DNA from 4 places in the Pelosinus sp. sgz500959 genome. Region 1 is predicted to be linked to each of the others. Evidence: riboswitches for the same ligand, from Rfam matches in the RefSeq annotation. Region 1 holds a riboswitch; each other region holds the start of a gene.
What was found. A riboswitch is a leader RNA that binds a small molecule or an ion and turns the genes downstream of it on or off. The one in region 1 is predicted to bind cobalamin.

Region 1 (7,963 bases):
TAAATATGTCTTTCTGATCCCCCAAATATCATTGGTTATAGCCAACTGACCTTCTTGGGCAAACAGTTCTTGAAGCTGTCCTAATAAGAAATTTTGCACAGCATCAATATCGGCTTCACGAATAGCCCGAATTACCAGGTCTTGCTTTTGCACAGGGAACAACCTCCTTTTCTAATAAGATAAAAACTCAGTTCACGTCAAAAAGCGTCAGTAACTGTTTGGTATAAGAATGCCTCTCTGGTGCAAAAAGTTCTTTTCCTGCACAAAAATCCACGATCTCTCCATGTTGCATAACGATCAAACGCTGGCTCATAAAGTGAACGGCGCTAAGGTCGTGGGAAATGAAGAGATAAGACAGCCCCAATTCTTCTTGAAGATCTTTTAACAGATTGAGTACCCTGGCCTGAATGGATACGTCCAAACTCGCCGTCGGCTCGTCCAGCACGATTAGGGAAGGCTCTACACTAATTGCGCGGGCAATCGCTACCCGCTGTTTTTGACCACCGCTAAGTTCTGAGGGATAGCGGTCCAAGTAGCTTGGTGACAAGTGAACTTTTTCTAGTAATTTACCTGCTATTTCTCGCTCGTTCTCATTTATTTTTCCTAAAAAGCTGGGACACCCTTTATTTTGGCAACGTATTGGTTCCAAAAGAGAGTCCATAATCGTCAATTTACTATTAAATGAAGCCGACGGATTCTGAAAAACCACCTGCATTTCCCGGCGAGCTTGGCGAAGATTAGAAGACGTCAATTCATGGAGGGGATGGCCATTCAGCCAAATTGCCCCTTTATCCATCCGTTCCAATGTCAACAGACAACGAGCCAAAGTACTTTTACCACTACCACTTTCACCAACCAGACCTAGGCATTCTCCTTGCTCAATGGCAAGAGAAATACCTTTGATCGCCTGATGGCCTCCATGATAGGTTTTCCAGATATTCTTCACCCTCAATACTTCTGGATGCTTCAAATTAGAAGTTTGAATTAGCGGCATAAAGAGCACCTCCTCCCAACCCTTCTTCTCCCAAGACGGGAAGGCGCTTAGGTACATTGCGAAGGGGCGGTACGGAAGCGAGTAGATTGCGAGTGTAGATTTCTCGCGGATTTTTGAGTATCTCTTCCTTTGTGCCAGTTTCTACAATCAGGCCCTTTTGCATAATAGCAACCCGGTCTGCATAACGACGAACGCAGCGTAAGTCATGAGTAATGAAAAGCACGGCGCAGCCTTTTTCATTTTTTAGCCGGGCTATGAGTGACAGCACTGTCGCAGCACTCATAGCATCTAGAGCAGTAGTAGGTTCATCAGCAATCAATAGTTTAGGCTCCATCATCATTGCTAACGCCAAAGCAGCTCGCTGGAGCTGCCCACCACTGAGTTGGAAAGGATAACGCTGATATACTTTTTGTCCTTCCAGTCCCACTTCATTAAGAGCAGTCCAGGCTTTCTTCTTTCTCTCCTCTTTACTCCAATCCCGATGGGTCTGTATGACTTCATCCATCTGCTTTCCCAAAGTAAAGTACGGCGTGAAAGCACTTTGATAATCCTGAAATACATAAGCTATATCTGTACCTCGAATTTTTCTTAGTTCTGCTTCCGAAAGGCGAGTCAAATCTTGACCTAATAGCTTTATCTCCTTTGCTTCTCGCCGTAGTCCATCTGGCAATAGAGCTGCCAATGCAAAAGCGCTAATACTTTTACCACTACCGCTTTCGCCAATCAGAGCAAACCATTCACCAGCCCGAATGGAAAAATTGATACCATGAACCAAGGAACAATGATCAGAACCGAAGATGTTTAAATCACAAACTGTTAGTAATTCCATCTCTATCCTCCTCTCGGCGGTCTGAACCGAATTTTTCTACTAAGCGATTTCCTAGTATATTCATGACAAATACAACTAAAAAGATAGCCACTCCAGGCACGATCATCAGGTAAGAATCTCGAGCGAAATAGGCCCGACCTTCGTTGAGCATAGATCCCCACTCTGGATGAGGTGGCTGGATACCAAGGCCAATATAGGAAAGAGAAGCTACCAACAAGATCACCTTGCCGATATCGAGGGTTGCCAAAGCCAGAACCGGGCCGATCACATGAGGAATCAAATGACGCCAAAGAGTAGCGCAGCTACCAGCACCGCTAATTTTAGCGACTAACAAATAGTCTTTGGACTTTTCTTGAAACACCACACTGCGTACCAGCCGAGCATAACCGACCCATTTCACAATGAGAATGGCAAACAGCAAGTTAAAGAAACCCGAGCCCAAGAGGCCGCTAATTACAATGGCAACGATATATTCGGGAAAAGCCATGAACGCATCCACTAGACGCATTAGCGCCCAATCTACTCGCCCTCCCCAATAACCAGCAAAAAGTCCGATTGGCACTCCGACCAAAATGGCCAGTGCCAAAGCGAGCAAACTAATTCCCACTGTAGTCTGCCCCCCTGTTAGAATTCGGGAAAGCTGATCCCGTCCTAATTGATCAGTCCCTAGCCAATGGTCCCAGCTCGGTACTTGAAGACGGATAGAAAGATCAACTACATTAGGATCCATTGGTGCCAGCCAAGGGCCAAACAAAATAATGAGCAGAAAGACACTCGTCAGCCAGACGCTCCAGGAAAAATTCCATTTCATCGACGTTCAGCCTCCTTCAAAGAAATTGCTGGATTTAAGTAACGATAGGATACATCTACTGCTAAATTAATCAAAAAAATTAAAATACCAATGGATAATACAAACCCTTGAATGATGGCATAATCACGACGAGTGACGGCTTCAATCGCCAACTTGCCGATGCCAGGGAGGCCAAAAATCACTTCGATTACTACTGACCCTCCTAGCACACTGCCTAGGCTGACTCCTAAAATAGTCACCACGGGGATCAAGCTGCCTTTTAAAATATGCCGCATAAAAATTACCCTTTCGGAAATTCCTCGAGAACGGGCCGCTCGAATAAACTCCTGACGGGCACAATCAAGCAAGCTATTGCGAAAAATTTTAATAAATGGCGGTGCAATGGCAATGGCCAAAGCAAAAGACGGTAAAATAAGACCTTTTCCATTGGCCATTCCTACTGCTGGAAGCCAGTGCAGACGAACCGCAAAGAGATCAATTAGTAGCAAGCCCAGCCAAAATGTAGGGATCGAAGCCCCCATGAGGCAAAATCCAGTGCTGAACTTATCGATCCCGCTCCCAGCATAGCGAGCGGATAAAGAACCAAAAATAGCGACGATCATGACTGTCAGCCCTAAGGAAGATCCAGCCAATAAAAACGTGGTAGGAAAAGAGCGGGAAAGTTCTGTCACTACAGAACGTCCCGTCATGATTGATTCTCCTAGATCTAGTTGCAGTAACTTCCCCATATAGTGAAAATACTTCTTATAGATCGGATCATTCATTCCCATTTCTTGCCTTAGCGCTTCTACTTGTTCGATAGTCACAGCGACGGAATCTACTCGGAGAAGTGATAAAGCCGCATCTCCTGGAGCTACTTGCACAATTCCAAAGCTAACCAGTGAGACAATCCACAAAAGAAGCATCCCTTCACCTAGGCGACGAATCAGCCAACTGTTACTGTGCCAAGTCCAAATCCTTGGTAACCATCTGGAACTCAAATTCATTTGAAGGAGTCACCCAACCTTTCACTTTTTTTCGGTAAGCAACCGTTTCATAAGGAGATGTAATATAGGCATTATAAGCTCGCTCTTCAATCATACTGGCGATTTCTTTGGCAATTTGATGCCGTTCTTTTGCGTCGATGGTCTGGTTGTATTTTTCAAGCAAAGCAGTCAATTCAGGCACATTGAGACGACCATGATTCTGCACCCCTTTAGGTGAAAAAGCAGCATTTAAGAAAAAAGCCCCATCCCCCCGGGTTGTCGTTAGTAGAGAGTACGTTACCAAATCCCAATTCCCTTGGGGCAGGTATTCATCAATGTTATCTGCTACATTGATTTCCATTTCGATTCCTACTTGTTTCGCTGAAGCTTGAACGATTTGAGCAATTTGAGGAAGTTCTGGACGAGCGATATAGGTTGCCATTCGCAGTTTAATACTCTGACCATCCTTAAGAACTTTCCCATCCTGCACTGTCAGACCAGCGGCCTCAAAGTGTTTTAATGCTTCAGCTATACCATACACATGTGGCTTAGATTCCGGCGAAAAAGGATAATTTCCAGGAAAAGGGTTAGCAGCTACAACGGCTTCTTTTCCCATAACTTTGTCAACAATCTCCTGCCTGTTGATAAGAGCATCTATCCCCTTGCGGAATTCTTCATTGGCCCACAAATCCTTATTTTTTCCAACATAATTATAAAGCAAGTGGTATACCCGTTTGCCGGGAACGCTCTCCACAACTAGCTTGTCATCTTTGCGCAAAGCTGGCAAATTTTCTAAAGCAGGACGATAAATGATGTCAGCATCACCAGATTGCAGTGCCAACAGACGGGCATTCGCATCATCGTTAAACGTTAGCATAACCCGATCTAGCTTAGCTACACCATTCCAATATTGAGGAAATTTCACCAACTCCGCACCTTTGGTTATGTCAAAACTTGCAAACATAAATGCACCAGTTCCGATGGGAGGTTTATCTTCCGGAGCAGTCACATCGATGATAACCGTGTTGTAGTGGACTAATTCCGACGGAAGAGCCGCATAGGGAGTTTCCGTAGTGATTTTTAAAATATCACCAGACGTTTCGATCGAGGCAATTTTTAACGAGGCTTTTACACCAGGATTTACTGCAATCGAGCGTTCTAGGCTAGCCTTGACCGTTTGTGGAGTCAATTCTTTTCCATTATGGAATTTGACTCCTTTACGAATTTTAAATTCCCAGTGCTGACCATCTTCAGACTTCCAGCTTTCTGCCAGCCAAGGATAAAGTTCTGTTGTTTTTGGATCCAGTCCAACGAGTGTCTCCATAGTGCCGGAATTCAATATAAAACTAAAGTGACACCGATGGGGATCCATCGTATTAGCTGGCCAAACCGTAATAAAGTTGATGCTTTTCTCCTTTCCATCACCACTGGTTTTTTTGTCAGAAGAACAACCAGCTGCAAATAACATCAAGCACCCCATCAATAGGGATACCATCCATAGATAAGAACGTTTTTTCATTTTTCTTCACCTTTCTTGTTATGTAATATTATTTTTTATTTTAAACAGTAGGATACCATTGAAACTTAAGCTCCTACGGAATAAAGACTGCTACACTGACACAAATGAGGGTCGATACCAACCAGCAGCTCAAACTAAGAGCTGGTATCCGTATCTAACTTTAGGACATGCCCATTCAGATTCGGTAAATATATCCATAAAAATAAAGACCGCCCTAAGCTAAATACAGTAAAAGCTAACCATACACCGTGATTGGCTAATTTAGGTACTCCAACCCACAAACAGGCAAAGAAAAAGATAAGAGAATAAATCATGGAATTTCTAATCGGAACAGCTACCGTAGCTCCAACAAAAATGCCATAAAGCTGCAATCCCCAAAAAGCAACCAGTGGGAATAGGGCAATCCAATAAATATAACTTTTTGCTACCTGCTGAATATCCGTGATCGTTGTAAATAGATGAATTAAAGGTTCTTGGAAAAGGATAACGCTGATTGCAAGCAGTACAGCCGTCAAACCGCTCCAGATGGCTGTTAACTTAATTGTTTTAAAGTAAAGCTCTTGATTTTTTTCACCAATGGCTTGGCCTACAAAAACCGTGCTGGCATTGGCAATGCCGCCAAGCAAATTAGCCATAACAAAATGTACTTGCATAAGTACTGCATTTACTGCTAAAATCGTATCCCCATACCTGATGCCATATACAGCAATAAGATTGTATACAGTAAGAAGGCATATGGTTCTTATAAAAAGATCCCGATTCACTTTCATCATGTCGATGAAGGTTGCTGGATTAAAGAATTTTAAAAGAGAAAGCCCGCTAAAACTTACCATTTGCATTTTTCTTATCATCATAACTCCAATACATGCTGTAGCAAATTCCGCTATAAGGGTTGCTGCTGCCACACCATCTGCATTCAAACCAAAGCCCACAACCAGAATCACCGCAAACAAAATATTTAATAGATTCATTAGTACTTGCAAAAACAAGGAAAGTTTAACTTTTGCCACGCCCATCAGCCAACCATTGATAACATAGTTGATCAGTACAAAAGGCGCCCCCCAAATCCTAATATTATAATACGTACTAGCTAAGGAACCTATTGTCTCATTAGGAGCTAATAGAATGAAAGCTACAGCTTTGATCGGCCATTGGCATACAACAATCAATATACCAAGGCAAAGAGCAATCACCGTTGGTCTTACCAGAGATAGAGCTATAGCCTGCTTGTCGCCAAGACCGAACGCTTGGGCGCTGAACCCAGCAGTACTGACGCGTAAAAAACCTAATACCCAATACAAGGTATTAAAAATAAGCACGGCAATGGATACACCACCAATATAGGCGGCTTGGGGAAAACGTCCCATAATAGCAGTATCTACAACCCCTAATAATGGTGTAGAAATAAAAGAAATAATCAATGGTATGGCTAAAGCCAGAAAAATTTTGTGATCATGCAGAGTAATAGTTGTTATAGATTGCTTCATTAACCCCTCCGTGATTTTATTGGATGGTAGAAATGGTTGACTATATGTAGAACAAATCACATATCAAAGTAATACTTATGAATTCTGGGGTAAAAAAAATCTCTCGACCCAAAGTCGAGAGATACAATTAAGAACATACCAGCTATATTTATAAAAATCTCGGCGCAAAAATACGCCGAGATATAAGTACAATACAACATGTAACACATGCACTTAATCCCCTCCCCATCGCTCGCAGGTAAAAACGGTGATTGACAAATAGGCAGTTCTCCTGGCTCTGGATCATCACTCGCCCAAACCTTCCCAAGACTTTCGTCTCAGTGGCATAACATGGGTTTGCTCCTCATTACAGTGGCGGGACCGCGCCGGCATTCAACCGGACTTCCCTATTAAGCCCCGAAGGGCACCTATTTCTACTATATTTTATTTTAAGTCAATTCAATGTTTCTTATATTATCATTATTTTGAAAATTTGTCAACTTAATACAGGTTATCTATAATATGAGATATACATTAGTCGCAACTATCCTCTCTATATCTCGCAAGTCAAATCATGATTGTTAGATAAAGTGCTTACGCAGATATAAAAATAAGCTAATTAGGATATACGTCAACTATAATTGTAATGCTTGTTGCTGTACCAAAATTTTTTGAGACCATTCTTCTATAGTGGAATACATGAACTCATGTACCAAAAAATCTGGTTTAATATAATTGATTAATCGTTGAACTTCACTAGTAGCAAAAGGCTGATGCTGATCTATTTGTAAGACGTGATTCATAATTTCAGTTATACTAAATTTTTCTGTCTTTCGGAGCTGGCTCTCTTTTGCATACTCTCCTGAAAGAGATTTGTGTAAATGAATACCTCGCACATAGGAACGATATTCGCCTAAATCATGTAATACAGTAAGAATATAATCAATACCCTCAGATTCCGTTTTTAACTCTTGATTGGTATTCATTAGATGTCCTGTATCCAACATGATTCCTACATTAGGGTGCTTCACACCGTTCAATAATCTAGCAGCCAATGTAGGATTTTTGAGAGTAAGTCCCGGCCACCATAAATTTTCAAATAATAGTGCTATATCTGTTGGGATCTCATCTGCTAGTTCATTAACGAGTTCAATGGTAGCTTCGATGACTTCACTGTCAGAAGAACTAAAATTCCCACTAAAAAATTCTGGTACTCTGGCATGACAAACATGAAAAACCATATATTTCGCACTGGCCTTTACTGCAGTTCGAATATTTTCTCTATAAATGTTAAGCCAATCACTACGTGTTAATCCTCCATAGCAGGCGATAATCCCTTCATTACTGCCAAACTGTTTGAGTAACTCTTGATTATCACC
Region 2 (7,963 bases), on a different contig from region 1:
AATAATTACTGTGTCTGGGAGTAAATCACGTATCGCTTTTGCCGCTTCTAATCCATTGATACCTGGCATCCGAATATCCATGAGTACGATATCAGGTTTTTCACTTTCAGAAATGTGGATGGCACTCACGCCATCACCAGTCTCGCCAACTACTTGGATATTCGTTATATTCTTTTCTATAATAAACCGTAAAGCTTGTCTTTCTAATTGTTCATCTTCTGCAATCAATAGTTTATACATGAATGCCTCCTCCTTTTATTACTTTTTAAGGTCAACAGCGTGGAAAACGAATGTAGTTACTTGTTCCTTCACCGATTTTACTTTCGATTTGAAGACCGTATTCACTACCATAATAATGTTGAATCCGTTTATGAACATTAATAATTCCAAGACCAGTCGTCTCACCATGAGTTTTCAATTGCTTTTCAGCGCGGAAAATACTACGAATCCGCTCCATGGATACTCCAACTCCCGTATCGATCACACTAATTATAATCGTATCTCCCTCATAATATCCACGTACATGGATTGTTCCACCATTGACCTTTTTTTCAAGTCCATGAATAATCGCATTCTCAATCAGCGGTTGTAAGGTAAGGGCCGGAATGACTGTTGTCATAATTTGAGGATCTATATCAATATAGGATTGAATACGATCACCAAAGCGCATCTTTTGAATCATAAGATAATCTTTGACTGATTTGATTTCCTCTTCTAATGTTCTGAGTACGTCAATATCTCGCAAGTTATCACGCAATAAATCGGATAAAGCATATACAACTTCCTGGGTTCGACTTGCTCCCTCTAAAAGAGCTAACCTTGCTATCGTATTGAGGGTATTGAAGAGAAAATGTGGATTTACTTGCGCTTGCAGAGCTTTGAGTTCACTCGCACGTAAACTTGCTTCCAAATCAGCTTTTGCTTTTACTTCTTGTACAAGTTTTTTCTGCGCAAGATTTGAAGCACCGATTTCTACAATATAATTTGACATGATATAAATAAGATCGGCGGCAGCCGTAATTCTTTTTTCTGGTACAACTTCGACCACATCAAAAAGTTCTGACAACAGTTCTTTATCCATCTGGAAATCAGCTAAACAACGAAACATTTCTGCTTTCACATCATAGTCGTCTTGAGCCAAAATAACTTGTCCAGCAAGGAATGCACCAATGTATTGATCTTGAACAATAATAGGTGCTGCCAAATCAGTCAAACCAGCATGACAAGGATATACGGTGGGCTTTTTCTCACGATTCATTCGCCCACCGCGATCATCACAAGCAACACATCGCGCGTATCCTTCTGGATAAGTACGAATATATGTACAGAATTTTGTGAAATTACTAGGCCTAGTTATAGGATTTCCACCAACATCCACAATAACAGCAGCCAGGCCAGTCGCCTCTGAGAATTTATCTTGGATTTCTTGAAGAATATTGATATTAACAATTTGATCTAAGGATAATTGGCAAAGATCTTGCACTAGAGTACCCCCTCATAAAAATAGTTAATACTATCACTTTTTTGCTATTTTATATGAAGAGTATTAGATAATAAACTCACTAGTTCCTGCTAGAAGCAATATTTTACTACTTCATAGCAAATCATTACATGAATTACATAGCAACCCCATGATTGCTCTTTGTTTCACTCAAAACAAAATCAGAAAGTCTTGCCATATTCTGCATGGTATATAACATTGTTTTTAACATGGAAACCATGAGAACTGCGCCAGTTCCTTCGCCAAGAGCCATGTTACCCCGAATCATAACATCGTCCGCTAAAATATTACCAAGCATTAATGAATAAGCCATACCTGGTTCTTTAGACATATGAGAAGGAATCGCCTGTCTTTCAATATTAGCATTAATACGTGCTGCACACGCATAAGCAACAGCTGTAATAAAGCCATCAATTACAAACGGAATTCGCAAATTAGCACATTCAAGCATTCCGGCACAAATGGCAACAATATCGAAACCTCCTACACAACGCAGAATGTCCTCAACACCAATCATTTTTTCTTTATGACGTTCTACACCTTTGGCAACAACAGCTCTTTTTCTTTTGAGCACTTCATTATCATTGCCACTAGCACCATAACCAACAACAAACTCTGGTAACATTCCTGTTAAAGCATGGAGTACGGCCGATGAAGTTGTCGTATTACCAATACCCATTTCACCGAAAGATAACATATTATAGCCATCTTCAACAATGAGCTTATGAACCATATCTTTGCCAATTTGCCACGCTTGTTCAAACTCCTTATGAGTCATGGCTTCTTCACGAATAAAATTCTTCGTACCAAATGCCACTTTATGGTCAATACCTGAGACCCTAGTATCATTAACTCCAATGTCTACAACACCATAAGGAATGTTATTATAGCGGCAAAAACAACTGATTGTAGCTCCTCCAGCCATCATATTTTTAGCTTGTAAGTATGTAATTTCAGCTGGAAAATTAACGACTCCTTCTTCTACAACTCCATTATCAGCGGCAAAAATTAAATGATATGGCTTAAGTTCTGCAGAGATTGTTCCCCAAGATAATAAAACTTTTTTCAAATGTTTTTCCAGTAATCCTAAGCTGCCACTAGGTTTAGCTGCCCCTTCAATTAACTCGTCAACACTTTTTTCAAAATCCATCATATACATCTCCTCATTTTTGAAATCCATACTTCATAGAAAACTGAGTATACGCCTACACCTGAGTTGCCCTTGCTTAGAACCAAGAAAGTAATTTACTTTCTTGGTTCTGTAAATAAATAAAAATAACCCAGCCCAAAAGGCCAGGTTATTTTATAAAAAAAACCTATCCTTCTGGCATTACCCCTTACGCGGAGGTAGATGACAGCCATAACAGGCAGGTCTCCTGGCTTACGGATCATGAATACGTCTTCGCCTTCCTGGTTTCCCAGTGGCATATGAAAGAGTATCTCCCCGATTACAGTGGCGCGACCGCGTCGTTTCAGGATCTTTACATCCTTTCCGATCTTCCCTATTCTCCTCTCTTGACGAGAGGCACCTGTTTGGTGGCAATTTATTTAGTTGTCACATACCTTCTACAACAAAATTTCTTCTCCTGCGCAGGAATGATGAGTCGGCAATATATTAAAGTAGCTAGTAATAAAAATCCTATTTTATTCGTATTAGATGAATTCAATTAAAGATTCAATCCATTTTGTATCTATCATCCATTTAAATGATAAGTATCATTGACTAAAGATACGATCTTACTCGTCTCAAAATATTCAATAATGTTAATAGCAGTACTATCTTGCCGCAGTGACCACATATTCTCAACGGCAAGCCCTAATGCATCACATAAGAGTACACGCATAGTCCCACCATGGGAAACAAGAACAATAGTTTCTTCAGGATGATTGGCAATGCATTTTGAAAGTCCTAGAGTTGTACGTTTTTGTACATCATAAAAACTTTCTCCTTTTGGTATACAAGTTGATCCTGGCTTAGAATATATAGCTGACAATAATTCTGACCAGTCTACCATAATCTCCTCGTAAGTTAAACCCTCCCATAAACCAAAATTAACTTCTCGAAAATCTGGAAAAAGTGAAGGTTGTAGCGAGTGCTCCTTGCCAATGATTTCTGCAGTTTGAACTGCACGTAGTAAATCACTGCTATAGATTGCACTAATACTTTCTTTCGCTAATCGCCGAGCTACCATCCCAGCTTGCTGTAAACCTTTTTCATTTAAAGGAATATCACTATGTCCTTGGTATCGTTTAGAATGATTCCAAGAAGTTTCACCGTGTCTTACAAAGATAACTTTCGTCAAAATAACCACTCCTATATCAATTGAATTAAATTCAAGGAATAAAGACAAGCAAAGCTACAATTTCAGTTAATTCAATAATAGCGCCGTATACATCTCCAGTTAAACCACCTAGTTTCTTACTCACATATTGGCAAAAAACAAAGGACATGGCAATACCAAGGACTCCACTCATCATCGCTACTTTCCCTAGGGGAACTAATAATACTATTGCAGAAATCCCCGCCACATACAAGGTTTGACGATGGGAACAGTCATAAAAAACCTTCCCTAAACCATTGGCCCTTGCATATGGATAAAGAGTAATGCCAATGACAACTGCAATCCTCCCTACAATGGGCATTACAAGTAAGGCATAAGGAAGAATCATAGGTTCAATATCCATAATTAAGGAATATTTAACTAAAATCAGCAGGCTAAAAGCCATGGCTCCAAAAGCACCAACCCTGCTGTCTTTCATAATTTCTAACATTCGTTCCCGAGGTCTTCCTGAGAAAACCCCATCAACTGTGTCCATTAAGCCATCACAATGTAATCCTCCTGTTAAAAAGATTTCAATGATAACAACCCCGATTGCCATTGCATGAATTGGTACTTTTCCGCCTCCCAAATATTGCACTATATAGACAAATCCAAACAATAGTAATCCAATGATACCACCGATAATAGGAAAAAACTTCACACTACGACCAAAACTCTCCGTAGACCATTCAGATTGACTCACAATAGGGATACGTGTCAAAAATTGAAAACCTGTAATAAAATCCTTCATTCCATTCTTGAGCAATTGTCCCACCTCTTTTACCTGCATAATCACATTTGTTTTGTATAAAGACTTCAATCCTTCGTTTTCAATCAAAAAATATTTTATTTTCTGATTTCTCTATAAAACCATTCATGATCATAAAGTTTCTTTCCTGCTCCTTGAACATAACTCGGCAAGATATTAACGTAACATGTTAATATCATTCTACCTTTCCTTGGAATACGATCTGGCTGTACAAAAGATGAATTCTCAAGTTACCTTTTATGCTTTTATTGCTAACCTTGTAAAAGGAGTACAAATATCTCTTGTTGAAATAGACTGACAATGTTATGGTGTTAAGTAACATCTGATAAAAGGGGACGGTCAGCTATGAATAAAAAAACCTATGAATATTTCATGACGCCCATCAGTATCCTAGGCGTTAATTGTCTTGAGCAAATTGTAACATATATCAAACCTATGGCTTTTCGCAAGGCTCTCATCGTAAGCGATAAATTTTTGGTCGAAAGTAATTTAATTCAAAAATTGACTAGCCTTCTATCAAATTCCGGTATATTTTTTATTATTTATGATAATGTCTCACCAAATCCAACTGTTGATCAAGTGGATTATGGGTTAAAACTCTTTCAAGATAACGGCTGTGATTTTCTAATTTCTTTTGGCGGCGGTTCACCTCACGATTGTGCTAAAGCCATTGCACTTCTAGCAACAAATGGAGGTGACATTAGAAACTACGTAGGTCTTAACAAGTCAAAGAGAGCTTCTGCACCTCTGATTGCTGTTAATACTACGGCTGGTACTGGTAGTGAGTTAACAAGATTTTGTGTCATTACAGATACTGAGCGGCATATGAAAATGACAATTACTGATTGGCACGTCACCCCTATTATTGCTGTAAACGATGCCGAATTGATGATTGACATGCCACCTAGTCTTACGGCTGCAACGGGCATCGATGCCTTGACTCATGCTGTCGAAGCCTACGTCTCAACCAATGCAACCCCAGTTACAGACTGCAAATCATTAAAGGCCATTGAGCTCATCGTGAAATATTTAAAACCAGCTGTAAAAAATGGCAAGGATATTGAGGCAAGAGAGATGATGGTTTATGCAGAATATCTGGCTGGTATTGCTTTCAATAATGCCAGTCTAGGATATGTACATGCACTGGCTCATCAACTCGGTGGATTTTATAATTTGCCCCATGGTTTGGCAAATGCTCTCATGCTACCTGCTGTTGCTGAATTTAACCTTTCTAGTGTTCCAGATAAATATGCCGATATTGCGAAAGTACTCGGTAAGGATATAACTGGTCTTTCCTTAGAATGTGCTGGTAAAATGGCAATTGATACCATTAGAGAACTCATTAGTGACCTAGGAATCCTTCAAAATCTCTCTAAAGTTCGTGGCTTTAAACCCGAAGATATTCCGACGTTGGCCGAGAATGCTCTGAAAGATGTATGCGCTTTAACGAACCCTCGTCAAGGCACCCAACAGGAAATCGAGAGTATTTTTATAAAAGTTCTTTAACAAAGTACAAACACAAAAATATGATATAACCTCACAAGATAATACAAAGGGAATCCTCTGCCTCTAGTCAAACAAGATATATGATCATCGTATAAGAATAACAGGGGGTATTTCCATGTGGCTTGGCAAAGTAGTCGGAACGGTAGTAGCGCCTACTAAGAATCAAACTCTTGTAGGTAGTAAGCTATTAGTCGTACAACCTTTAAACTTGGATGGCATGAATACAATTAGCCTACAAGTTGCTGTCGATACAATTGGAGCAGGAAACGGAGATACAGTACTAATCTCAACAGGAAGTTCTGCTCGTCATATTATGGGAAATGATGATAGTGCCGTTGATGCAGCCATCGTTGGAATTGTGGAGAACATCGATCTGGAAGGAATTTCAAAAGCCCAGTATTGGGTACAAAAAGGCTAAAGAAAAACTGGGCTCAATAAGGAGATTCTTATGATAACAGCATATAAAACACTACAAAATCAACTTGAAGAAGTATCATGGGATTCTTCATTAAAAGGTGCTTGGATAAAATTAATTGATCCAACACCTGAAGAAATCCTCCAACTAGCAACTACAGCTGAAATACCAGAATATTTTTTTCGTTTTGCTGTTGATGAAGATGATTGCCCTAGAATTATTCTAGGAAAAAAATGCATCCTTGCGATTATCAATGTACCAATATCTCAAGGGGATGATCGCTATGAAACTAGGCCTCTTAGTATTATTTTAACACCTGATTTAACCATAACAATTAGCGAAGAATTAATACAAGTTATCCCAGATCTTGCTGAAGGCAGCCGTTTCTTATTTGATACAACAAAGCGGACCCAATTCTTCTTTCAAATCTTATATCATGCCGACACGATTTTTTTAAAGTATATTCGCCATATCCGCCGGCGAACAAACGAGATTGAAATTTGCCTACGAAAATCAACAAATAACCAAGAAGTATTCCAACTTCTTGACTTAGAAAAAGGCCTCACCTACTTTACAGCAGCCCTGCGCGGCAATGTGATTGTAGCTGAAACAATTCTTCGTATGCGTTCTGACCCACAAATGCGTTACTTACTGCAAATGCATGAAGAGGATGAGGATGTTCTGGAAAGTGTAATTATCGAAAATAAACGAGCCCTCGAGCTAGTTCAGACTTATAGTGAAATACTCAGCAGTATGATGGATGCATTTTCCTCCGTCATCAATAATAACTTAAATCACATTATGAAATTTTTGGCTTCTATCACCATTGTCGTATCAATTCCTACTATGATTTCAAGTTTTTGGAGTATGACGTTAACAGTCCCTTGGCAAGGAACAGAAATTGGATTTTGGATTGTTTTGATGATAGCCCTGTTTGCCAGCTCTGCCGTTGGCATTGTCCTACGTAAAAAAGGAATGTTCTAATTATCTCACTTTATGAACCACCAACTTGAACTGCACCCCCAAAGTTAGACAGTATGATATACTGAATAAAATTGGGGGTGCTTTTTCATGCCAAAAGGAATACCTTTTACTGGAGAGTTTAAGCAAAAAGTAGTAGAGTCTATGCGAATACATGGGTTAGCTTATCGTGAAACAGCGCGGAAATTCGGGATTCCAGACCATGGAATAATTATAAAATGGGAACGTATTTACCTAGAGGAAGGTCCTGAAGGACTATTCGTTGATCGGCGTGGCCGTGCCAGTGCTGACAGCGGCTCACGAAAAGGGCGTAAGCCAAACCTGGATAAAAAGGTTGAAGAAGACTTAATCGCTGAAAACCAACGATTGCGTGCGGAAATTGACTATCTAAAAAAGTTGAATACCTTAGTGACCGAGAGAGTACAGCGAGAGAAAAAGCACAAGTCATAACGGAACTAAGGTATAAACAC
Region 3 (7,963 bases), on a different contig from region 1:
TAATGGCTCGCCTCGGTCGGGGAGTTACTTTCTTGAATGGCAAGGGTGGCTATAGTGGCGAAGATCGTGCCGTTTTATATCTAGTTGTTACACGACTAGAAGTTTCGAAATTAAAGAATATCATCGATGAGATCGATGAAAACGCTTTCGTGACCATCAGTGAAGTACATGAAGTCATGGGTGGTCGTATTAAGAAACGTGCAATCCATTAAAAAGAAGTTCGCCAACTGGCGAACTTCTTTTTTTTACTTATTGATTGTTGGCCCCTCAGATATTGCGAAAGAGTTTCATTCATCATTCTGATATTTTATCAGCAAGAGGAAATCGAATCGTTACGGTTGTACCTTGCTGTACTTGACTGGTTACTTTAACCTCTGCATGATGTAAATCAATAATTTCTTTCCCAATAGCCAATCCCAAGCCTGTACCACCATTAGCGCGACAATGAGATTTATCGACTTTATAAAGTCGATTCCAAATATAAGGTAAATCTGTTTCTGGTATCCCAATCCCTGTATCAACCACTGTTAATACAACCCAATCATTTTCCATCACTATACCGACGGTAATTGTACCACCTGCCGGAGTATATTTTAAGGCATTATCCACAATGATAAGCAGAAGTTGGATAATACGGTCCCCATTGCCCCAAATCGCGGAGTTTGATTTTTGCGTATTAACAATAATCGAGACTTGCTTTTGCTCGGCCTGTTGCCTGATTAAGTTGACAACACTATCAACCAGCGTCGCCAGTGGCAATTTTTCTTTTTCCATCGGTACCGTTGATGATTGTAAACGGCTTAAGTCTAATAAATCTGTAATTAAACGTTCTAATCGTAGAATTTCATCTCCCATGAGACTGTGATATTTTTTGACTAATTCCGAATCATTTACAGTACCATCCATTAATGCTTCATTATATCCACGAATAATCGTCATAGGTGTCCGAAACTCATGAGATACATTGGCTACAAACTCACGACGAAGTTTTTCAATTTGATTAAGTTCTTCAATATAACTGGCTAAATCTTGAGCTAACGAATTGAGAGCAACTCCCAAATTTCCTACTTCATCACGACTTTCAACGGTAACAGAGGTACTATAGTCACCTTTGGCCATCGCAGCAGCCGTTTCTTGCATTGCCTTAAGCGGGCGAACAATACTACGTGTGAGCCGACTGACAACTAGTAGAGCTAGAAGGAAAGCTACTAATCCTGCGATCCCAATGGAATAATAAATATTATATAAAAAAGAATTAATTTCCGTCACTGGTCTATTGAGCAGTACTGCACCTTCTACACTGCCATCAGCAGCGATAATCGGTACGGCAACTACTAACATTTTTTCCTCATAAAAAGGGTGATCAAATATTTTGGTCCAAACTTTACCTTCAAAAACAGGATCAAGTTCATTCCGTATAAATCCCGCCCCCATCCCTTTGCTAGGGCGATTCACTTTAGAGATTTGTACACCTTGCCCTTTTTGGGCTGTAGACATGGCAATCACCTGTCGTGATTGATTTAATATCCAGACTCGTGATTCAACAAATCCATCTATGCTATTTAAAAAACTAGGCAATTCTTCAAGACTGCCATGTTCTTGTTGAAAAGAACTCACCGCCTGAGCCAATTCGGAGCCTTTTTCAATGAGTTCTTCTTGCTTACTTGCTACCGTCTCTTCCTTAATGATAAGAGATACACCAAAGGATACGCCAACTAGCATGACTACAATCACCAACATAAAACTATACAATAATTTTAACTGCAATGAATATTTCATTGTTGAACCACAAAACGATAACCGACGCCCCACACGGTTTGAATATCCCAAGGAGTATTTTCTTTTGATCCTAGTTTTTGCCTTAGACGTTTAATATGAGTATCAACAGTACGTGTCTCACCAAAATATGTATAACCCCATACTTTTTCAAGGAGTATTTCCCGGGAAAAGGTCCTTCCTGGGTGAGATGTAAGACACCATAGTAATTCCATCTCTTTACCTGTAAGGGATACTTGTTTGCCAAAAGTAGTGATCGTATGTTCCGTAATATTAATTTCTAATTGTGGGAATTCAATTGTATCAGCCTTAACATAGTCCATATCAGGAACACGTCTTAATACAGCATTAACCCGAGCTACAATTTCTCGAGGGTTAAAAGGTTTTGCAACATAATCATCGGCCCCGAGCTCAAGCCCCATAATACGATCCTCATCTTCAGTGCGCGCAGTTAGCATAATAATGGGTATGCGAGAAAATTTCCGTATTTCACGACAGACTTCGATACCATCAAGTATAGGCATCATAATATCTAGAATCACTAAATTAGGCTTCTTCTCTACGACTTTGCGAATGGCTTCCACACCATCAGCAGCCTCTTCAACTGCAAATCCTTCTTTTTTAAAATAAAGGTTCAGCAGCTCACGAATTTGAGCGTCATCATCTACAATGAGTAAAGTCTGTCCAACCATTATTGTCTCACCTTCTTTATAAATTATGTATATATAGCACTATAATATAAATCATATTATAGTGCTATATATATGATTTATCAAACCTTATCATTACGATCAAGATGTTAATAATACCCATATGAAAAAATAACTTTTCACCAACCTCAAATTGCTATGACAATAATATTGAAGTAACTCGCAATAAAATACAAAGGGTATTCTTATATTGAAAGGGAATGTTTGAAAAAAACCGATATTTTGTTTGTTGGAAGGTGAGAATCATGATTATTACTCGTATCATCCATGCTCCACGTCCAAGTACTGTTGCTTTATTACTGCGTCGAACGGCAAAAGAGTCAAAGAAACTAGTAGAAGATACTCATTTTGCTGCGATCGGTCTACTTCAAACTGATCTTCCTAGTTTATTTTATTATACTGATATTGGCCAGAAGGCTGGAAATGTGATTGCTATTGAAATTGTTGGCAATTGTCCTCAACATGTGAATACTATGGCTTTTTTCGGTAGTAATGAAGCGGTAAATGCTACGATGTCAGCCATTACTGCCGCTGATAAGCAAAAATAAAAAACCAACAATATGCAATCCTAAAACTAAATAAAGGACTGTGTTGAAAAAAATTCAACACAGTCCTTTATCTTTTATACATTCATCGTATCTTTTAAATGCTGCACATAAATATCTTGAATCTTAGAATTTTCTCCTAAACCACCAAGATAGACATCAACTTCAAATCCAGCTTTGAGCAACTGCGATTTAGCAGAGTCTTCTTCATCACTCGCCATATCATTTGTAACATGATCGCCAGCGACTAGCATAAATGGCATAAGAGTGACTTTTTTTATATTGTGTTTTTTTAATTTTGGGATCACATTCTCTAGAGTAGGGTAACCTTCTACCGTATAGACAAATACATGATCCAAACCTGCATCTTCGATTTTCATCTGCAAGGCAGCATAAGCTGCATTCCCAGGATGTAATCCTCCATGGCCCATAAAGACAACAGCTTCTTGATTTTGAACCTTTGGTAATTGTTCTTTAATCGCCTGAATCGCAATTAAATAATCATCTGCTTTTCCTTCTTGCCCTGTGTAATAAAGAAGCGGGCGACCAATCACAATCTTATGGAATACATTAGCATGAGCAGAATGTACAACTATTTTTTTCACCTTATCATACTCTGCACCAACAACCACATGTAGAGGTTGAATATAAATTTCTTGATAACCTTCGTCTTGCAGCCGTTGTAATGCTTCTTTTTCATTCTCAATTTGCAGACCGTCACGCGCTGCTAATCGTTTGATCACAATGCGTGATGTGAAAGCGCGGCGTACTTCATAATCAGGAAATGTTGCTTTTATTTTCTTCTCAATGCTTTCAATACTTGACTCCAGTCCACGTTGATAGGTTGTACCAAAACTAACAACTAAGATTGCTTTCTTCACAATATATAACTCCCCTTATTATATTCCATAACTAAACCACTCTAAGCTTTACATCTTCTACAAACGAGAGTTAAAAGCGGCCAAAGCCTGGTAGATAAGTATAAATAAGATTCAGATAGAGTGTTAACTCCATCTGAATCAAGTCTTGTGTGTCTTTCAGTATTGATACTTCCTTTTAAAATCCAGAATGGAATCGTCAGAACGTCAGTCGTTTATCTGTATGAAATGAATCAATACGTCTAATCAATCACTGGAATAACAGGTGCATCTTTGCTTCGTTCATTTTTATTGTATTTTCCATCGATCACATCTTTTACATGTTGTACATAAATATCTTGAATAGCTGCATTTTCACCAAGCCCGTGAAGATAGGTATCTACTTTGAATCCTGCTGCAATAAGCTGGGATTTGAATGAATCTTTCTCATCACCGGCCATATCGTTATTAGCATGATCACCTGCTACAACCATAAAAGGCATTAATGTTACTTTTTTAAATTTCTTTTCTTTTAGTGTTTCCTTAAGGTTTTCAATCGTTGGATACCCTTCAACGGTAAAAATAAATACATTATTTAGTTTACCATCTTGTAACTTTAGTTGCAATGCACCATACGCAGCATTGGATGGATTAACACCACCATGACCCATAAATGCAACAGCCTCACCTTTGCCTAATTTCGGCAATTGAGTTTTCAATGCTTCAATAGCAATCGCATAATCATCTGGCTTTCCTTCTTGTCCTACAAAATAAAGAATAGGACGGCCGAGAGAGATCTTAGAAAAACTTTTATTTTGTACATAGGTATCTACAATACGACTCACTTTTTCGTATTCATCACCAGCTTCCATGTGTAATGGTTGCACAATGACTTCTGTATACCCTTCTTTTTTCAATTTTTCTAATGCTTGTTTTTCCGTATCCATGTGTATGCCATCACGATCTGCTAATTTCTTTATAATAATGCGCGATGTAAAAGCTTGACGGACTTCATAGTCAGGAAAAGCTTGTTTAATTTTTTGTTCTACCGCATCAATTGTAACTTTCCGTGTATCGCCATAAGTTGTACCAAAACTGACCACCAAAATAGCTTTTTTACCCTCAGAAACAGCAGCAGCACTTACTTTTTGCGTCATTGTCATTCCGCCAATCATAGTTGCCGATAAAAATAAAATTCCTAATATCCACATGATTTTTTTCATCAAGATACACCTAACCTTTCAAATTTAAAAAATAAAATTTAGATTACTGACTACTGAATTGTCACTCATTCACCTCACTTATAATAACACTAAGTTTTCAACTAAACTACCGCAACTTTTTATGAAGGATCATTCCTTCATTTTATGACAGAGCATGTCGTGTTTAAAACGGTAAGATACCTACACCACACTGCACCTGACTGAAAAAGGAAGTTCCGTATCCACGGAACCAACTGTCTAACCCACGACAGCCATCGCAATAAATTGAATAATGAAAGTTTGATCTATATGCCAAGCTATGACGCACCCAAATACGAAATAGCCACATACCATAAAAAAAGTAATCTCCCGACCACAAGCCGGGAGATTACATTAAGAACATCCTAGTTATATATAAATCCCGGCGCAAAATACGCCGGGATATAAGTACAATACAACCTTGAATGGCACTTAATCCCCTCCCCATCGCTCGTGGGTAAAACGGTGATTGATAAATAGGCAGTTCTCCTGACTCTGGATCATTGCTAGCCCAAACCTTCCCAAAACTTACGTCTCAGTGGTATACCTTGGGTTTGCTCCTCATTACAGTGGCGGGACCGCGCCGGCATTACACCGGTCTTCCCTATTAAGCCCCGAAGGGCACCTATTTCAAAAATATTTAATTATGAAGTTATTCATTACAATACAAATACTAACATCAATAACTATACTCTACTTTTTATTAAATTACAATAGTCAGATAGTTAAATAATTAAATTTTCCCTAAAATCCATCATCACCATTTTGCGATCAAGTGCAATGATCTTATCGTTCTACATTATTATAAACATCCCATTCTGTGAGCATAGAGAGTTCTTCCATTCCTCGTTTAGCTGCACTGAGCAGTTCTTCTTTATCATGGGGTAAAGTACCTGCTAGCGCAATATGATTGGAAATATGATTACTGCGGAATAAACAATGAGAGGTAAGGGGTAAGTCAAGCTCACGAATGAGTTCATACAATTCACCCATACTTTCTGCAGGTGATAAAATTTCAAATTTCCCTTGTTCATATTCTTCCCGCAGTTCACTCCCACGATACATCATCAAGGTTAGAGCGCTTAACATATTGGGCTTTATCGCATTAATTGCCATCGCGGTATAGTGTGCATGTCCTTTTGAACCTGCTTTTCCTCCTAGACCTACAATCACCATAATGGATAGTTTCATGCCTGAGGCAACGACTCGCTGTCCTGCAGCAATAGACTCCTGCGCATTGACGCCTTTACAGATATGACTTAAAACTTCATCGTCACCTGATTCCATACCATAATACACTAAAGTTAGCCCAGCTTCATATAACTGCTGTAATTCCTGAGGTGTTTTACGTAAAATATCTTTTGGCCCAGCATAACAAGATACTCTGCGCAATTTAGGAAAAGTTTCTTTTAACATAGCAAGAATTTTTAATAAGGTATCCGTTGGTAAGACTAAAGCATTTCCATCAGCTAAAAATATCCGACGAATATACTCCTTATAACTAATCGCTGCATTGACTTGCGCCATGATCTCATCCATGGTACGTACACGAAAATTGACAGATCGATACATATTACAATAAGTACAACGATTATGAGAGCACCCTATGGTCACTCGCAAAATAAAACTATTTGCCTCACTCGGTGGACGAAATACCGGTCCCTCAGCAGTATCAAAATACATAATTATCACCCATTTCACTTTTCTCTTACAAAAAGATCGGTACTCGATCTCCTAGAACAATTTCATCTTCATGTACAACTGAATCATAAGCAAGTAGCTTAACACCCTTGGCAGCTGCTAGTGTTAATGCTTGAGCAAATTCTGGATCCCTTACCACATTAGGCCTAAAATAATGGACATCTTTCATTTGAATTAAAAAAAAGATCGTGCCCCCATATCCAGCCTCTACAGCTTTGATCATTTCATAAATATGTTTAGTGCCACGCGAGGTAGGGGCATCAGGAAACATCACGATTCCCTCTTCTTCAAGAGTTACACCTTTGACTTCAATAAAATTCTGCTGATGATCTGATTCAAAGTAAATATCAAATCGAGAGTTTCCATAAGTCACTTCTTTTTTCATCGCCCTGACTACGCTTATCTCTGGAATGCCTCCTGCCTGCATGGCTTCAAATACAACATGATTAGGCACCTGAGAATCCATATTAATCAATCGTTCACCTTTATACACTGCAATTAAAGAAAAGGCTGTTTTCCGCTCTGGAGTTCTTGCGGGTTCCAGAATGACGACAGCCCCAGCGATCAGTAATTCTTTGCATCTACCCGTGTTTTTTACATGAACAATGTGCTCCTTATGATTAATCAATACATGAGCAATAAAACGATTGACACGTTTTATAAAAATTCCCTGTACGATATTTGTATACTTCATTCAATAACCCCTATCGTTCTAATGAGATGTAAATAAATCAAGATATTGACCATATCCTTCTTTGACTAAGTCTTCTTTCGGAATGAAACGCAACGCCGCTGAATTGATGCAATAACGCAGCTTCGTCGATGTCGGCCCATCATTAAAAACATGACCTAAATGGGAATCTGCTTCTTTACTGCGTACTTCAATTCTGTGCATAAAATGACTATCATCAGGTTTTTCGATCAGAACTTCTGGTGATAAAGGTTTAATAAAGCTTGGCCAGCCACAGCTAGACTGATATTTATCCATTGAACTAAATAAAGGTTCACCAGATACAATATCAACGTAAATCCCGGCATGATTATGATTCCAATATTCATTATCAAAGGACGGCTCAGTTCCTTGATTTTGCGTCACTTCATATTGTAGCTTTGTAAGACGTTTTTTTAACTCT
Region 4 (7,963 bases), on a different contig from region 1:
TTGGTAATTCGCTTCACAGTCGCAAAGGTAATTCCAATCACAATGAAAATTGCCACTACTGCAATAATAGAAAATAGCCATCTTAAATGAACAAGAGGTGTATACACAATATCTTCAGGTACACTAATTGCTAAAATCCATCCTGTCGACGGTACTTTTTTATAAACCATCAATAAATCTTTACCATCATAAGTGTATGTATTAAAACCTTCATTTTTTTGAAGCATTTCTTTAAATAGAGGAGATAAACTTTTTATTTTTTCTACTTCTAGAACATTTTTAGACACCATCTCCGCATCTGGATGAGCGAGTACAACACCTTTGGCATCCAGTAAATATGCATATCCAGCGCCCTGCAAATTAATTTTTTTTACATTCTCAACCAGTGTTTGTAACAACATATCTGCAGCGATAACTCCTCGAATTTGCCCTGAAGTTGTTTTAATCGGCAGTGCAACAGATACCGCCATTTGTTTCGTGACTAAATCTAAATAGGGTTCTGTAAAAATCAACTTACCTTGTTGTGTTGCATCTTTATACCATTCACGCACCCTAGGATCATAATCTGCAGGAGGTGTCCATCCACTTCCATCTACCATTTTACCTTGTACAGAACCAAAATAGACATCGGAGAATTCTTTATCCACAGTCCTATATCCAGCTACCATGGGTACTGTTATTTCCCCTTCACTAAATGTACTCTGTATTGTACCCGCCGTTATTTCAATCATTTTTCCTTTACTGAGCAACCATCCATCAAGTTTATTTACATGAGAGTCGATATTCGCCTTCATTTCTTGCTGAATGCCTTTAGTAACTTGTTCTTTCGTAAAAATATATCCAGCAAGTGATGACACCAAGAGAATCACTGCAGATAATAATGAAAAAATCAATGTTAATTTGACCTTTAAATTCATTTCCTTGTTCCCCTTTCAAAAATAGATCTCGATTGATTCATCTGCCACAATTCGACAAATAAATTCCTAATACCTCCTTCTGACAAGTATAGAATATAAAAATATGATTGACGATAACAAGCAGGGATAAGATAGATCTGCTATCTTATCCCTGCTCAATGAACAATCTCAATATCGTTTTCTTACTCTATTTGATTACTCTCTGACATTTTTATCTTGCTTCAAAGCACCTGGACCATCTTGTGCAACAGCAACTTCAGCTTCACCAAAAGTTTTCATATCATTGATTACATGTAAAGATGCATTGATTAAAGACATACCAAGAGCTGCTCCTGTTCCTTCACCTAAATGCATATCAAGATGTAAATATCCTGGTATCTCCATAAGATCTAAAGCCACTTTATGTGCTGGTTCTACTGCAAAATGGGATGCTACTAGATAGTCTTTCACTTGAGGAGCAATTTTCATAGCAATCAGAGCTGCTGCGCTCGTTGCAAGACCATCAAGTACAACAGCTACACCACCTGAAGCTGCGCCCAATATAACACCTACCAAACCGGCAATCTCAAAACCACCTATTTTACTCACTACATCAAGAGCATCTTGTGGATCTGGTTGATTAATCGCAAGAGCTGTGTTAAGAATATCAATCCTCTTACTAAGAAGTTCTGGAGTGATACCTGTACCAAGTCCTATAAGCTCATTTATCTTCTTCGAACTATAGCATGCAATGATTCCTACACTTGGAAGGGTATTACCAATTCCGATAGCACCTAATCCTAAAATTTGGCATCCTTTGTTTATTTGTTCTTGGGCAATGCGGATACCAGCAGAAATGGCAGCACTCCCTTCGTCTCGGGTCATCGCTGATCCTTGAGTGATGTTTTTTGTACCATAGGCAATTTTTTCATGACATAAATTCGGACAAACAGATAAATTCGCCTCTACTCCCATATCAACTAAAACAAGCTGTGCACCAACGTGTTCAGCAAATACATTGATCGCAGCCCCTCCATGACAAGAATTGATCATCATCTCTGCTGTCACCGTTTTAGAGTAAGTGCTTACTCCCTCATCATTGATACCATGATCTCCTGCCATGAGAATGATGCCTTTTTTTAACATTTTAGGTTTATGTTGACCAGTAATACCTGCCATTTGACGCGCAATATGCTCAAAAGAATGTAGACTACCAAGGGGTTTAGTCAGGTTATCTAATCGGAGTTGACATTTTGCCATTGCAGTTTCATCTAATGGTTTTATCAGAGATATTATATTTTCGAACATGAGTCTATCCTCCTACGATCATTATTATTGTTGAGACATCATCCTTGATACTCCAGCGTCTTCAAAATTTTTCATTTTTTTCAGCATTTTACTCCCTACTGTAAGCATATCCATCACCATGGATGCACCAATTGCTTCTCCTAAACAGACCCCCATATTAAGACATGCCTCTAGCTTCAAAACACCTAAGGCAATTACATGTGCTGGTTCACCCGACAAATGAGATGCAAACATATATTCTTTGCACATCGGTTCAATAGCATTGGCAATGAGTGCGGCTGCCGTAGTGTTAAGGCCATCAATCACGACCCCGCATCGATTTGCTGCACAACCAAGAACGACACCTGCTAACCCACCAATTTCAAAACCACCAACTTTTGCTAATACATCAATTCCATCTTTAGGGTTTGGTTGATTCATTTCTAGACCGCGACGAACAACATTAATTTTTACTTCCAGCCGACTATCTGATATTCCTGTCCCTCTTCCTGTCACTTGTTCTGGGGTCAGTCCTGTAAAAGCAGCCACAATGGCAGCACTTGAGGTGGTATTACCAATTCCCATTTCCCCAAGACTAAAACATGTATAACCTTGCTTAACTTTCTCATTTACAATTTCAATGCCTGCTTCAATAGCTTGTATAGCCTGAGCACGGGTCATAGCTGGACCTTGAGTAAAGTCTTGAGTACCATAGGCAACTTTCCGATGTAAAAGTCCTGGGACATGAGATAGATCACCAGCGATTCCCATATCTGCGACTACCATATCAGCACCACAAAAATTGGCAAAAGCATTTGCACTACCACCTTTTGAGATCAGATAATTCGCTGTCATTTGCAGTGTTGTCTCTATTGGATAGGCACTGATGCCTAGTGTAGCCACACCATGGTCTGCTGATGTGATTACCATACAATGCTTTGGCACATCAGGTTGAGTTTTCCCAATAATCCCTGCATATTGTCTTACCATATTTTCTAATCGTCCAAGACTTCCTTTGGGTTTTGTTAGATTATCTAATCTAGTTTGCACCTTGGACATGATATCTTTGTCTAGATCACTAATTTTCAGCAATGTTTCTTCTAATAAACTCATCTTAACCCTCCACTTTTCAAAGTAAACTTAATATTTCCCGGGAAAATGTTAAAAAGAAGGTTTTTAGGGATTATCAATCCAAAAAAACCTTCTTTTCCATGAAGATCATAAAACAGTATAAAGGTAGGTCTCCTGGCTCCCGAATCATCGACAACTTACACCTTCCCCTTAATGAGTGGTTTTGTAAGGTCTCTTCAGTACAGTGGCGGGCCCGCGCTTATGCATGTTTTACCATGCTCAGACTTCCCTATTATCCCCCAACTGGGGGCACCTTAACCGTATTGTATGCAATTGCAATTATTATATCAACCACTCATAGCATCGTCAAGCCAATAATGTGAAAAAAATAGCGATATCAATTCAATCAAACTTTATAAATAGCAATCATCAGCAAATTTTTCTCTTATTGCTAATATATCATCAAAGTTAGCAAAAAATAAGTCTACCAATACAGGGTCAAATTGCCCCCCTTTATTTTCTTGAAAATATTCGGTAATATCCTCTAAACTCCAAGCTTTTTTATAAACTCGATCACAAGCTAACGCATCAAATACATCTGCAATGGCTGTTATTCTTGCAAAAATATGAATCTCATCCCCTCGTAAACCATCGGGATATCCTGTTCCATCATAGCGTTCATGATGTTCTTTGGCAATAATAGCAGCAGCTCTTAACATTGTGAGTTCTGAGCCTTTCAACATATCGTGCCCAATCATTGAATGCATCTTTATAATATCAAACTCAGTCGCTGTCAATTTAGCCGGTTTATTTAAAATTCCATCGGATATACCTAGTTTTCCAAGATCATGCATGGGTGCTGCTAGGTGAAGCATATCCAATTCTTTTTCTGATAACCCATATTTTTCTCCTAATAATTTAGCGTATTCAGCTACCCGTCGTACGTGATTACCCGTTTCTTTTGATCGAGTTTCAGCTACCTCTGCTAATCGGAAAAACACTTCCCGTTGGGTATCATACATTTCTAAATGTAATTTCAAATTTTCGAAAGCTGAAGATACATTTAGACAAAAAATATCTAAAAGACGCCGATCAAGTTCACTGATTTTTTGATCGCCTTCCATATAAATTAAATAATCATGTTTATCCGCACTATTCCAATAGAGTATAAAATAATCATCAAAAAACATGCTTGCTTTTTCATGCAGTACATCATCGATTTTATTTTGTACATCCGCAGATAATTTTTCTTCAATATTGGTTTCAAAATCACCTGTAGCAGCTAAAATATTGAGTGATCCATCTTTCTTGCAAGTGGCAGCAAAGCTCGATACTCTTAAATATAAGCTACTTTTATTTAACTTCAACATAGCAATTAACTGCATCAATACACCTGTGGCAAAATTTTGCATCGATTGCATGCGGAAAATTTCAGGTGTAGATTCAATAATTCGCTCTAATCCACTTTTATTGCGCTCAATTGTAACTAAATCCCGATATGAACGCAAGGAAGAAATCAATGTTGTTAATAATTTCTGAGCTGTTAATTCTGTTTTTTCCTTATAGTCGTTAATATCATATTCTACAATAACCCGTGATTCTGGTGCCTCTCCTGGTTGTCCAGTACGTAATACAATCCGCACAACCTTATTATTCATCTCTTCACGAATATATTTTACTAGTTGCAGCCCAGCATCAGCTCTTTCCATGACTACATCTAAGATAATGAGCGCAATATCCGTATATTTGTGCAATTCCACCTTAGCTTCAGCAGCAGAATAAACGCTGATAAATTCTACTCTTTTCCCTTCAAAGATAAAACCATCTAGAACAAGTTTCGTAACAACATGTACCTCTGCCTCATCATCAACAATGAGTACTTTCCAAGTATCTTGCATACTATTTTCACTATGAACTACATCACTTTCTTCCATAAATAATAAAGTATCATCCATGAATATTCCCTCCTTGTTTCTGCATGACATCAGGAAGCTTTACTGTGAATACAGTACCTACGCCGAGCTTACTCATACACTCAATACTACCACCCATTTTAAAGACCACTAAATTATATACAATATGCATACCAAGTCCTGAGCCGCCTGTACCACGGCGAGTTGTAAAAAATGGTTCAAATACTTTTTTTTGAACTTCTGGTGGCATACCTTTTCCATCATCACTATATTGCAATAAAATACTTCCATCATCATGGGAAATATCAATTGTGATTGTCCCTATTTCATCTTCATCATATGCATGTACCAATGAGTTATTAAGCAAATTGGATATGATTTGCCATAAGGTGCCTGGATGCCAATACACTTTAATATCCGCAGGACAATTCAATATAACCTTATGTTTTGTTTTTTTTAATTGAGGTTTTAAACTTACTAACACGTCATTCATATATTCGCCTAACTCAAACTGTCGCCGTTCTTCAACCGATTGATCTACTGCTATTTTTTTAAAACTATGAACTAATTGTGCTGCTCGTTCTAAATTCGTAAAAATAATCTTAACGACTTTATTACTTGCATCCAAATAATTTTCTAAATCAGATTTTTTCATTTGCCCATTAGAAAATTTTTCATTTATTTGAGATGTTTTTACTTCCAAATGAGAAGTAGCTGTAATACTATTACCAATTGGTGTATTAATTTCATGAGCTACCCCTGCCACCAATTCACCTAAAGAAGCCATTTTTTCAAATTCGACTAGATGATTACGTGTTTGTTGTAAGTCAACTAATGTATTCGTTAATGCATCATTTGTGCTTTGCAATTCCTTGGTCCGCTCTAAGACCCGTGTCTCTAACTCTGCATTTAACTGAAGAATTTCTTTTTCTCCACGCTTACGACGGCGTATATTAATGGCCAATACGATAATCAAGGCTAATAAGGTAATAAATATAAGGATCAAAAACCATACTAAATTCTTATATGTATCATAAAAACTAGCAGGTTTATTCATAATCATACTGCCTCGTGGTATTTTACTTTCGTCAAGACCGACCTTTATCATATCATTATAATCAAACATATATTGATTAATACTTTCCGTAATTACAGGAATATTCGCTGAGGGTTCACCACCAACAATAATTCGATATACCAAATCAGCTGCCCTTTGTCCTTGCAGGTATCCACTTGTCATCATACCGCCAACAACACCGTGCCCAAGATAAAAATCCCATGTACCATAAATCGGTATATTAGTGTGAGCAGAAATTAAATCACTACTTTCTTCATAACTAAAAACAGCTTGTTCCTTATCAACATTAAAAGTCATCAGCAAAATTAATGTATCCTGATCAAGAATAGCAACTTGTTCCAAGACTTCCTTCATGCTCATATTTTGAAATAAGCTAAATTGTATATTGGGAGAAAAGTTAGGTATTATTTTTTCCAATAATAGTCTATTAGTTTCTCCTACTGCACTTTCATCATTAACAACCACAATGCGTTTGACTTGTGGATGTAACTGTAATGCAAGTTCTATGGTCTTTTTCATATCAACAACTTCAACTACACCTGTCACCCATGGATTCCCTTGAATTTGATCCTCTGAAAAAAAATTAACTCCACAAAAAACGATGGGCGTAGACGGAAATAATTCTTCTTGATGTTGCAGCGCAAACTGATACGCTACATCATCTGTCACAATAACTGCATCAAATTTCTTATGCTTATATTTATATGTATATAAATTATATAAATTTTCTAGGTATTCGTTGCCAATATTACGTTTGGTATCCATATAATCAAAATATAATATGATTTGTGGATATGGATCAAATACAGTTTTAATTCCTCTTTCCAGCATTTGCACCCAAGGCATATCTGCATGATAGGAGTTGAGGACTAAAATATTTTTTTTATCTTCTTCATGTAGGTAAGTCTGTTTACTCGAAGTGTAAGCAGAGTTGGAACGAACAGTATTGTTGAATGGAATAATGAGGATCAAGAATACAAACAAGCTTACAATAACGCGATATTTCATATCTATCTCTCCTACACAATACAAGATACGACTCATAACTTCCTACCATTTGTTTCTACACTCTTGCTCCTTAGTCCTGCCTTTCAAGATTCTTCAATTTCTTACTAAAAATTCAATTGCTTCGTCTTCAGGAATAGCTGGACTAAAAATATATCCTTGAATTCGATCACATTGAAATTGCTCTAAAAGACTAAGCTGTTCTTTCGTTTCCACCCCTTCGGCCACAATTGTCAATCCCAGTGTATGCCCCAAATTAATGATGGTCCCAAACACTTGTAGCTGAGTTTTATCTGTAATAATTTGATCAATAAAAGACTTATCAATTTTTAATACTCCTACTGGCAAACTTCTCAAATAAGTCAATGAAGAATAACCAGTACCAAAATCATCTAATGAAATTGTTATGCCAAGATCACGCAATTGATTGAGTTTAAGAATACTTTCTTCTAATGATTCAATCAGAACACTTTCAGTCATTTCAATCTCAATTTGTTCTGGCCCTATACCTGCTTCTTGGATATTTCTATAAATACTCTCAACAAAATCTTCGGCGAGCAGTTGTTTCGGTGATATATTCACAGCGACATGAATTCGATCTTTTCCCATATTTGCAAGTCTCCTAGCAAATTGACAAGCCTCACGAACTACCCACTGCCCAATTGGCAAAATCAATCCACTTTGTTCTGCCAATGGAATAAAACGAACGGGCG

Region 2: it holds a riboswitch for cobalamin, as region 1 does, so the genes downstream of both, ACAN52_RS11120 (nicotinate-nucleotide--dimethylbenzimidazole phosphoribosyltransferase) here and ACAN52_RS04200 (MATE family efflux transporter) in region 1, are expected to answer to the same signal.
Region 3: it holds a riboswitch for cobalamin, as region 1 does, so the genes downstream of both, ACAN52_RS19880 (sirohydrochlorin cobaltochelatase) here and ACAN52_RS04200 (MATE family efflux transporter) in region 1, are expected to answer to the same signal.
Region 4: it holds a riboswitch for cobalamin, as region 1 does, so the genes downstream of both, cobT (nicotinate-nucleotide--dimethylbenzimidazole phosphoribosyltransferase) here and ACAN52_RS04200 (MATE family efflux transporter) in region 1, are expected to answer to the same signal.

What each region holds. Positions count from the first base shown of each region.
Region 1 is NZ_JBGJZL010000002.1:314,725-322,687, forward strand. It holds gene ACAN52_RS04170 (GNAT family N-acetyltransferase) at 1-153, opposite strand, end outside; gene ACAN52_RS04175 (ABC transporter ATP-binding protein) at 188-994, opposite strand; gene ACAN52_RS04180 (ABC transporter ATP-binding protein) at 972-1,823, opposite strand; gene nikC (nickel transporter permease) at 1,801-2,553, opposite strand; gene nikB (nickel ABC transporter permease) at 2,631-3,620, opposite strand; gene ACAN52_RS04195 (ABC transporter substrate-binding protein) at 3,571-5,118, opposite strand; gene ACAN52_RS04200 (MATE family efflux transporter) at 5,253-6,605, opposite strand; cobalamin riboswitch at 6,849-7,031, opposite strand; gene ACAN52_RS04205 (sugar phosphate isomerase/epimerase family protein) at 7,220-7,963, opposite strand, start outside.
Region 2 is NZ_JBGJZL010000006.1:110,637-118,599, forward strand. It holds gene ACAN52_RS11110 (response regulator) at 1-240, opposite strand, end outside; gene ACAN52_RS11115 (PocR ligand-binding domain-containing protein) at 272-1,483, opposite strand; gene ACAN52_RS11120 (nicotinate-nucleotide--dimethylbenzimidazole phosphoribosyltransferase) at 1,617-2,651, opposite strand; cobalamin riboswitch at 2,850-3,049, opposite strand; gene ACAN52_RS11125 (histidine phosphatase family protein) at 3,196-3,804, opposite strand; gene cobS (adenosylcobinamide-GDP ribazoletransferase) at 3,836-4,573, opposite strand; gene ACAN52_RS11135 (iron-containing alcohol dehydrogenase) at 4,937-6,097, shown strand; gene ACAN52_RS11140 (EutN/CcmL family microcompartment protein) at 6,213-6,515, shown strand; gene ACAN52_RS11145 (magnesium transporter CorA family protein) at 6,546-7,496, shown strand; gene ACAN52_RS11150 (helix-turn-helix domain-containing protein) at 7,584-7,943, shown strand; gene ACAN52_RS11155 (IS3 family transposase) at 7,940-7,963, shown strand, end outside.
Region 3 is NZ_JBGJZL010000018.1:42,302-50,264, forward strand. It holds gene ACAN52_RS19855 (YitT family protein) at 1-212, shown strand, start outside; gene ACAN52_RS19860 (sensor histidine kinase) at 295-1,779, opposite strand; gene ACAN52_RS19865 (response regulator) at 1,776-2,468, opposite strand; gene ACAN52_RS19870 (hypothetical protein) at 2,732-3,034, shown strand; gene ACAN52_RS19875 (sirohydrochlorin cobaltochelatase) at 3,109-3,915, opposite strand; gene ACAN52_RS19880 (sirohydrochlorin cobaltochelatase) at 4,152-5,111, opposite strand; cobalamin riboswitch at 5,591-5,773, opposite strand; gene ACAN52_RS19885 (radical SAM protein) at 5,916-6,812, opposite strand; gene sfsA (DNA/RNA nuclease SfsA) at 6,838-7,524, opposite strand; partial or broken gene msrB (peptide-methionine (R)-S-oxide reductase MsrB) at 7,543-7,963, opposite strand, start outside.
Region 4 is NZ_JBGJZL010000005.1:274,498-282,460, reverse strand. It holds gene ACAN52_RS10230 (methyl-accepting chemotaxis protein) at 1-917, opposite strand, end outside; gene cobT (nicotinate-nucleotide--dimethylbenzimidazole phosphoribosyltransferase) at 1,113-2,204, opposite strand; gene cobT (nicotinate-nucleotide--dimethylbenzimidazole phosphoribosyltransferase) at 2,229-3,296, opposite strand; cobalamin riboswitch at 3,401-3,586, opposite strand; gene ACAN52_RS10215 (DUF3369 domain-containing protein) at 3,668-5,209, opposite strand; gene ACAN52_RS10210 (ABC transporter substrate binding protein) at 5,202-7,253, opposite strand; gene ACAN52_RS10205 (EAL domain-containing protein) at 7,347-7,963, opposite strand, start outside.